4 regions of the Bradyrhizobium sp. B039 genome follow, and region 4 is predicted to be linked to each of the others. Evidence: riboswitches for the same ligand, from Rfam matches in the RefSeq annotation. Region 4 holds a riboswitch; each other region holds the start of a gene.
The links. A riboswitch is a leader RNA that binds a small molecule or an ion and turns the genes downstream of it on or off. The one in region 4 is predicted to bind cobalamin.
Positions count from the first base shown of each region.

Region 1: it holds a riboswitch for cobalamin, as region 4 does, so the genes downstream of both, AAFG50_RS22660 (TonB-dependent receptor) here and metE (5-methyltetrahydropteroyltriglutamate--homocysteine S-methyltransferase) in region 4, are expected to answer to the same signal.
Region 2: it holds a riboswitch for cobalamin, as region 4 does, so the genes downstream of both, AAFG50_RS15145 (DUF1636 domain-containing protein) here and metE (5-methyltetrahydropteroyltriglutamate--homocysteine S-methyltransferase) in region 4, are expected to answer to the same signal.
Region 3: it holds a riboswitch for cobalamin, as region 4 does, so the genes downstream of both, AAFG50_RS15210 (energy-coupling factor ABC transporter permease) here and metE (5-methyltetrahydropteroyltriglutamate--homocysteine S-methyltransferase) in region 4, are expected to answer to the same signal.

Region 1 is NZ_CP152416.1:4,850,006-4,852,198, forward strand. It holds gene AAFG50_RS22660 (TonB-dependent receptor) at 1-849, opposite strand, end outside; cobalamin riboswitch at 963-1,177, opposite strand; gene AAFG50_RS22665 (hypothetical protein) at 1,243-1,464, opposite strand; gene AAFG50_RS22670 (hypothetical protein) at 1,552-1,809, opposite strand; gene AAFG50_RS22675 (hypothetical protein) at 1,949-2,161, opposite strand.
Region 2 is NZ_CP152416.1:3,251,426-3,253,618, reverse strand. It holds gene cobW (cobalamin biosynthesis protein CobW) at 1-663, opposite strand, end outside; gene AAFG50_RS15145 (DUF1636 domain-containing protein) at 660-1,034, opposite strand; cobalamin riboswitch at 1,129-1,349, opposite strand; gene cobO (cob(I)yrinic acid a,c-diamide adenosyltransferase) at 1,390-2,025, shown strand; gene AAFG50_RS15135 (cobyric acid synthase) at 2,037-2,193, shown strand, end outside.
Region 3 is NZ_CP152416.1:3,264,953-3,267,145, reverse strand. It holds gene cobF (precorrin-6A synthase (deacetylating)) at 1-528, opposite strand, end outside; gene AAFG50_RS15210 (energy-coupling factor ABC transporter permease) at 575-1,252, opposite strand; cobalamin riboswitch at 1,289-1,500, opposite strand; gene cobA (uroporphyrinogen-III C-methyltransferase) at 1,555-2,193, opposite strand, start outside.
Region 4 is NZ_CP152416.1:7,417,124-7,419,316, forward strand. It holds gene metE (5-methyltetrahydropteroyltriglutamate--homocysteine S-methyltransferase) at 1-1,359, opposite strand, end outside; cobalamin riboswitch at 1,460-1,662, opposite strand; gene AAFG50_RS35265 (hypothetical protein) at 2,014-2,193, shown strand, end outside.

The DNA of each region.
Region 1 (2,193 bases), 2.6 Mb from region 4:
AGTCAGGTCTGATGTCGTGTAGTTCAGGTTGCCGACGCCATTCTCCTGGACAAGGCGATTGTTGTCGCGGTAGCCGTCTGTCTTGACGGCATTGCCGTAGAACGAGGTCGACCACGGACCGGAATTGAGCGACGTCGAGACATTGCCAAGCCTGGTGTCGAACGAGCCGAAGCCGGCCTCGATGCGCGCGGCAACGGGCGGCCCGCCGACGCCGTTCCTGGTGACGATGTTGATCACGCCGCCGACCGCATTGTCCCCATAGAGCACCGCGCCGGCATTGCCGCGCGTGATCTCGATACGCTCAATGGAATTGAGCGGGACAGTGGAGAGGTCCACCTGCGCGATGTCGATGTCGTTCAGCCGCCGTCCGTTGATCAGCACCAGCGAATTGGCAGTGGCAAACGCGCCGAAGCCGCGCAGGTCGACGCTGGTCTTCGCGCCGATCTGGCCGCCATAGAGCGTTGTGATCTGGGCACCCGGGACTTGCGTCGCGATGATCTCGGCAAGCGTCTGCGAGGGCGCATGTGCGATATCCGCGGCCGTGATGACGGTCGTGGCGGCCCCGACGATGCCTCCGTTGCTGGCGACCGCCTCGCCGCCGGAGCCGGACGAGCCGGCGCCATTGCCTGCCGGCGCTCCACTCGGGGCTCGCCGCCTCGCCGTGTCGCCGTCGCCGATCGCCCTGGCGCGTGTACGGTTCTGATCGTCGGGCCTGGTCACTTCGACCGGCGGCAGCTGCTCGGTGGCGGCTTGCTGCGCGAAAGCTGTGGGGAGATCGATCGCATGGAGGAAAACGGCAGCAACGATACCGGCGCGAAGGCGCCTGGCGGCAGAGACAATACGGGACACAGTTGTAACCTCGGCATGACGTCAGTGGCACGTCACAGCGAACGAGGCTTTACGGCGGAGCAATCGATTGCTCCGGTGAAGCTAATGCCTGTACTCCCCGACCGACATCTTCGCGTGTGACCACGGCTGACGGCAGGTCTCCTGGCTCGCGGGTCGTTACCTTACGTCGCCTTCCCAGGACCGAGATTCCCAGTGGCATATGACGAAAGATTCACCGCTTACAGTTGCGGGGGCAGCCGTGGCGTTGGGACAATCCCGGCGTTGGGACAATCTCGTACCACGTTCCCTTTTGATCTCCGTGCGGAGAACCGTCACCGATCAATCTACGAGGCGGCCGTACGGAGAGTCAATCGACCGGTTGAACGATGAGCTGCAAACGCGAGGCAAACACAATCAGTCAGGCTTCGGCACCGCGCGCGTCGTGACCACCGCCCGCTCACCGGCATCGACAAGCTGACCGATGCCGGTTCGGCCCGCGAGCGCGCAGCGGACGATGTTCTCGGCGACCGACCTGCGGAACCCATGATCCTCGCCCCTGGGCCGATTGCGGCAAATCCGATCCAGCGCCAGCTTCATGTTGATCCGTGTACGGGTGTCGAAATGCGCGCTGATCATTCGCCCGGCCTCGATACGTGATGTTGGGGCGGAAACGTCCGACGATCGCCCGGGTTCCGAAAGGGGATCGCGCAATAGAGCGGCCGCCTACGCCCGCCCTCTCTGGCGCTGTGCCTGAGCCCAGGCCACCGTGACGTCGCGCGGCGGGATGTCGATGCGCCGGATCGGCGTCAATTCGCCCGAGGCGGAGATGATCGCGGTCTCCTCGCGGCGACAGCGCGGACACACGAAGCGGACCTCGCTCGGGGACGTCGACCAGCTCGAGCGTTTGACGTTGGCCGCCATCGGCCACGCGTCGCACTGCGAGCACGACACCAGAAACCGGCCGGGATCGAGCATACCCATTCCATCCGACTCCGCGTCCTGCCTGCTCCTACCAATGATTATGTCAGGTGAATCGTTCCGGTGCCCCGACACCGTCAACCCCTCAATGCCCAAGGGGCCGGCGATCCCGGCCCCCAAGCTTCTGCAAACCGCTGGCCGCTCAGTGCGCGCCCTTGAGCGTGCAGGACGTGGTGCAGGTGACCGTGTTGCCATGGTCGCACGCCTTGCAGGCGGCCACGCACTGGTTCATGTCGCGGGGGTTGTAGGAGCTGTAGTTCCGCACCGGGCAGGCTGCGGTCGAGCCGGTGATGTCCTGCTCCTGGTTGCAGGCCGCCGCCATGAGCGCGAGGATGAGGACCGCAAGCAGACGCATGGGATTGCCCCGAAAAAGCACCGGCAAAGCAA
Region 2 (2,193 bases), 4.2 Mb from region 4:
CGCATCGATCGCGCCGTCGGTAACGGCAAGCATCGGCACGCGGCGCGGCATCTCGGCGGTGATGGCAGCCTTGGCCGCTTCGAGTCCCGCCGGGCCGGCAAGATCGGCCTTGGTCAGCAGCACGATGTCGGCGCAGGCGATCTGGTCCTCGAACACTTCCGACAGCGGCGTCTCGTGATCGAGATTTTCGTCCGCCGCCCGCTGCGCTTCCACTGCGGCCGGGTCCGGCGCGAAACGGCCGGCGGCGACGGCCTCGGCATCGGCCAGCGCGATCACACCGTCAACGGTGATGCGCGAACGGATCTCCGGCCAGTCGAACGCCCTAAGCAAGGGCTTGGGCAGCGCCAGGCCCGAGGTCTCGATCAGGATGTGATCGGGCCTCACCGGCCGCGCCAGCAACAGCTCCATGGTCGGGATGAAATCGTCGGCAACGGTGCAGCAGATGCAGCCATTGGCGAGCTCGACGATGTTTTCCTCCGGGCAATTGGCATCGGCGCAGGACTTCAGAATCTGGCCGTCGACGCCCTCGCTGCCGAACTCGTTGACGAGCACCGCGAGCTTCTTGCCGTTGGGGTTGGCGAGCAAATGCTGGATCAGCGTCGTCTTGCCGGAGCCGAGAAAGCCGGTGACCACCGTGACCGGGACTTTTGCGAGCGAGTTCATTCGGCGGCCTCCGGCACGACGGCAATGGGGGGAATGCGCGCAAGCGACTGCTTGCGGAAGATCTCGGGACGGCTGCGCCAGGGCACAAGGCCGTCGGGCGCGGCCGCATAGGCGGCGGCGCCTGCGATCACGTCGCGCGCGTTGGCGTCCGACAGGCGGCCATAGACATAGGACCAGCGGCCGGGCGCACTGAGCGCCACCGAGCAGCCCTGGCTGCATGCCGACAGGCATTCGACCGGAACCACAGTGACACCATCGGGCACGCCGGCGTCGACAATCGCACCGTGAAGGCGCTTGCCCGGCGTGACTTCGCCCTCGCCAAGCGTCTCGCCGGCACGGCAGGTAATGCAGACGTGAAGTGTGACGCTCATCGCCTCTTCCAGAATAAACAGCGGGAGGCGAAGAGGCCCACGAACCGGTCTTGCGAGGGTCCGCTTCCCCGTCGCGGAACACCCCGTCCGCCGGTCCAAAATCGTCCGCGCTGGCAGGTCTCCCGGCTTGCGGAGCAGGGTTTTGCCCTTCGATCCCCGCCTTCCCGATCCCGTCAGGGATCAGTGGCCTCGGGCATCTCTCCGGTCACGGTCGCGGGGGCGGCTGCATTTTGGACCCAAATCTTGCCGATTCGGACCCTATCGCATTCCCTCTTCGCCTGTCATAGGACAGGAACCAACGCCGGGCCACCATTTGCCCCTGGCCGCCTCTTGTCAAGCCGAAGGACCCCGTCCGATGACGCCTGAACCGGATACCCAAACGGCCGAGGAAACCGATGCCCGCCACGCCGCGAAAATGGCGAAGAAGAAGGCCGCCCGCGACAAGATCATGGCGACCAAGAGCGGCGAGAAGGGCCTCATCATCGTCCATACCGGCGCCGGAAAGGGCAAGTCCTCCTCCGCCTTCGGCATGATCGTGCGCTGCGTCGCCCATGGCTTCCCCTGCGCGGTCGTGCAGTTCATCAAGGGCGCCTGGGATACAGGCGAGCGGCGCCTCCTCACCGGCCATTTCGGCGATCTCTGCCAGTTCCACGCGATGGGCGAAGGTTTCACCTGGGAGACGCAGGACCGCGCCCGCGACATCGCCGCTGCGCGCGCCGGCTGGGAGAAGGCCAAGGAGCTGATTCTCGATCCCAGCTTGCGCATGGTCGTGCTCGACGAGATCAACATCGCGCTGCGCTACGACTACCTCGATATCGCTGAGGTCGTCGAGTTCCTGACGACGCAAAAGCCTGCGATGACACATGTCGTGCTCACCGGGCGCAATGCCAAGGACGAGCTGATCGAGATCGCCGACCTCGTCACCGAGATGACGCTGGTCAAGCATCCGTTCCGCTCCGGCATCAAGGCGCAAGCCGGCGTCGAGTTCTGAAGACACACGCGATGGCGCGCGCATTGATGATCCAGGGGGCCGGCTCGGACGTGGGCAAGTCGCTCATCGTCGCCGGCCTTGCGCGCGCCTTCACGCGGCGTGGGCTGCGCGTGCTTCCCTTCAAGCCGCAGAACATGTCGAACAATGCCGCCGTGACCGTCGACGGCG
Region 3 (2,193 bases), 4.2 Mb from region 4:
GCTTACCGGCCAGCCGCCTTCACGCAAGCGGCGGCCTGTCGTGACCAGAAAGGGCTCGCCGATGTCGTTGAGCGGCAGCGCATGCGCCGCGCACAACGCCTGGATCGACGTGATACCGGGGATGACCTCGATTGTCGGCAAGGGATCGAGCCGGCGCGCAATACGCAGCGAGGAATCGTAGAGCGACGGATCGCCCCAGATTAGCAGCGCGACCCTGCCATCCCCTTCGAGATGGCTCGTGATGGTCTGCGACCATTTCGCGGCGACCGCATCGTGCCAATCGTCGACGCCCTTGCGGTAGTCCGCCTCGCCTGCGTCGCGCACGGGAAGATCGAACTCGGCGATGCGCGTCTTGTCGCTGGTCAGCACATCCGCGCAGATCGTCCGCCTGAGATCGGCGAGATCGGACTTTGCGCTCCCCTTGCGCGGGATCAGGACGAGATCGGCCGCGTTGATGGCGCGGGTCGCGGCGTGCGTGAGCTGCTCGGGATCGCCGCAACCGATGCCTATCAGGGAGAGCGTGAGCATCGCGTTCGCGAAGGGCGGCCATCACGGCCGCCCTTTCGCTTGTCTCTCAGGCCGCGTTGTGCAGGCGCGGGGTGACGAGGCCGGGCGCGGTGACGCCGCGCAGCGACTTCGCCAGCGCCAGCACGGCGAGATCGGCCAGCGGCTCGATCACGATGACGAGCGCATAGGAGGCCGCGAAGGTCGCGATGTTGACGAGGTTGGTCATAGCAAAACCGGAGCCATAGAGCGCCCAGAACGCCACCCAGCCGATGACGCCGGCCTGATAGGTCGTCGAAAGCGCCAGCGCCTGGCGATACCTGAGATCGACATAGGCGGTGTTGCGGGCAATGATCCGCGTGGCGATCGCCTGGATCGCGAACAGCGGCACCAGCAGCGTGGTGACGTTCATGCCGTATTGCGGCAGGTCGGCCGGCTCGAAGAGCACGCCCTGGAACAGCAGGCCGAGCGCGAGGCCGAAGGCCGCGGGGGCAGCACCGAACAGCAGGAACAAGGTCGAGCCGAGGATGAAGTGCACCTCGGACACGCCGACCGGGAAGTGCGGCAAGATCTCGAAGAAGGTGAAGACGAGGCCGGTGGTGGCGAGGGTCCGCGCCGCGAACGACGTGATGCCCTGTTCGCGCACGGTCTCGGCCGCGAGCTTCAGCGCAACGCCGCCTGCGGCGATGCCGGTTGCGTAACTCAACACGAGCTTGGCGCCCGTCACGATCCCGGGTTCGATATGCATGGCTCAGTCCTTTCCTGCCGTCACACCCGACGGCCTTGGCCTCAAAACATGCACGGCCGGTCTCCTGGCTCGCGGTTCACTGGGGATCTCCGGCCTTCCCGGACCTTGCGATCCAGTGGCGGTTCGGAGCCCCTCACCGCTTACAGTCGCGGGGGCGGCTGGGGTTTTGGGCGCCGCAACTGGGTCCGCCCATCCCCATTCCCGATTATGCTCCGGCGCTTTGCGCCACCTCGAGCACCATGCTTGTCCTGTGTGCCCCTTTCACGCAGCCTGCGTCAAGGGCCGAACGGCGGCGGTCGCCGTCATGACGGGTATTCTCCCGCCAGTGCGCCGAACAGGATCACGGCGGCCGTCGAGGCAGCCCCGCCCCGCGCAAGCTGCTCGGCAAGCTCGGCAATCGTGGTGCGGACCAGCCGCTCGTCGGGGCGGCCGAGGGATTCGGCGAACAGCGCCGGGGTGGTCGGCGCGAGGCCGTGCGCGATCAATTTTGCGGCAAGCGCCGGAAAGGTGCGGCGGCCCATATAGACCACGGTGGTCGCCTCCGGATCGGCCAGCGCCGCCCAGTTCAGGTTTTGCGGCAGCTCGCCGGTGACGTCGGCTCCGGTCACGAACTGCACCCGGCGCGAGGTGTGGCGCCGCGTCAGGGGCATGCCGGCTTGCGCAGCGGCCACGCAGGCCGAAGTGACGCCGGGAACGATCTCGTAGCCGATGCCGGCCGCGCGCAGCGTTTCGAGCTCCTCCTCGAGCCGTCCGAAGATGCCGGCGTCGCCCGACTTCAACCGCACCACGCGCGCGCCAGTCGCGGCATAATCGACCAGCAGGCGGTTGACGTGATGCTGCTTGGTCGAGGGCCGCCCGGCCCGTTTCCCGACCGCAACGAGATTGGCGCCGGGACGGGCGAGATCGAGAATCGCGCCGGACGCGAGGTCGTCATAAAGCAC
Region 4 (2,193 bases):
TATCGTCGTGGTGGGAAAAGCCGGTAGTCCAAAGCGTTCCCTTTGGATCTCGGAACGACGGGCAAACGGGGTGGCGCGCTGGCGCATCGTCTGATCGATCGCCCTCATTCGGACAGCGACGTTGGCATTATGGATCTTCGGCGAGGTCCGGCGGGCAGTCGCAGCGCATTCCGACTCGGCAAGAGCTAGCCCAACATTCTGGTCGCCTGCGAGTACCCGCGCCAGGATCGCAAGCTCACGCATCTTCTGAACCGAGAAAGCAAGCCAGCTCTTGACGTCGGACGCGAGCCCGGTCTCGAGTTCAACATCGACCGGCACGTGAAGCAGCGAGCAGGATGGAGCGAGCTGTACACGGTGCCTGCCAAGCTTCGCAATCGAGGGCTTCAGCCGCTGACGGAGCGACGGCAAGTTCGACCGCCACACATTCCGGCCGTCGATGACACCGAGCGACATGACGAGATCACTTCGGCCGTCAGCAACGATCTGATCCAATAGTTCTGGCGCTCGAACCAAATCGACGTGCAGACCGGAAATTGGCAGGCTCAAGGCAGTATCCAGATTGTCGCCTAGGGCGCCGAAATAGCTCGCAAGCATGATCTTGATAGCGGGTCCCTCCTTTGCGAACCGGTTATAGGCGTGCAGCAACGAATTTCGCGCCGCCTCATCCAGATCAAGGACCAGGCAGGGCTCGTCAAACTGGACCCAACTTGCCCCTCGTTTGGCTAATTCATGCAGAAGGTCGATATAGACGGGTATCAGATCATCGAGGAGAGAGAGGGGCTGGAACGCACTATCGGTACTCTTGCCGAGCTTTAAAAATGTGACCGGCCCGATCAGGACAGGGCGGGTCTGAAAGCCAAGAGCCCTCGCTTCCTCATACTCTTCGACGGGTTTGCGAGAGCACAGTCTGAACGCCTGTCCCCGGTAAAACTCAGGAACCATGTAGTGGTAGTTGGTATCGAACCACTTGGTCATTTCCTGCGCGGGCACGCCAGATCCCCGCGGGCTCTGGGCGCAACTCGCATCCTGCTCGCCGCATTGCGATCCGCGGGCCATGGCGAAGTACGTTTGGAGCGAAACGGATTCTCCGTTCGCGGCGTAGATCTCCGGGATTGCGCCAACCATGACGCTTGTATCGAGCACCTGATCATACAGCGAGAAGTCGTTTGACGGAATGATCGTGACGCCGAGCGATTTTTGACGAGCCCAGTTCGCTGCGCGTAGGCCGAATGCGTCTTCGTGCAACTGCTGTTCACTAATCTTTCCAGCCCAGTAGCTTTCTAGAGCGAGCTTGAGCTCACGCCTTGGGCCGATGCGTGGCGTTCCGAGCGTAGCAACTGGAAGAGAGAGAGGAGACATAGCGTTAACCCCTGTTGGGGACAAAGGCCATGGCGGACGCAGGCAGGAGAAGTCGCGCGTGCGACGGCTGCTTGGCGCACCACCGAGACACCCCGCCCGTGGACCAATATATTGTCGGGGCCGGTCTCCTGGCTTGCTGGTCATCGCTGCTGTCCGGCCTTCCCGAAGCCGTGCAGGCTTCAGCGACATCGTCGGACAGCGGCTCGCCGCTCACAGTTGCGGGGGCAGAGCCGGCATTTGCACCGGCTTCCCTCTTAGCTCCGGATCAATGGGAACCGGAGAACCTCGACGACTTGGATTATCGGCAGGAGAACTCTTCCGTCAACCTCTCAGATTATGTGCAAGCTAATCTGCGACATCCGCTAGCCGAATGACCGTGCATCTCTGTGACTTCACCATCTAGAAACATTCTCTCATCAGAGATGCCATAATCAGACATATCCTTCTCAGATGCCGGATAAGCATCGGAGCTGCCTTGAGGCGGAGCCGCACGCTAAATTGATGAAAGGGACAGAAGCAGCCTGCCGGCGGGAGTACCGACGTTATATCAGAGCGCTTTCAATGCGGCTTTGCGATTTCCAGAGGTTCGCCCAGCACCTCAGCTAGCCAGCTCTTCGCTCAACTAAAGGATCTGCGGCGAATAGGCCAAGGCACGTGGCGAAATTTAGCAACTGGCGAGGGGTTGATTTGCGTGCCACCCAGACTTCAGAGCTGGGATCAAGCCGGCTTGGTGCTTGGCAATCACGCAGCTCGAACGCGGGCGGCACGATAGCGAACCACACAGCTCAATGGCGGCAAACCCACTTCCGTCCACAGGCATCCGGCATCGAGGCG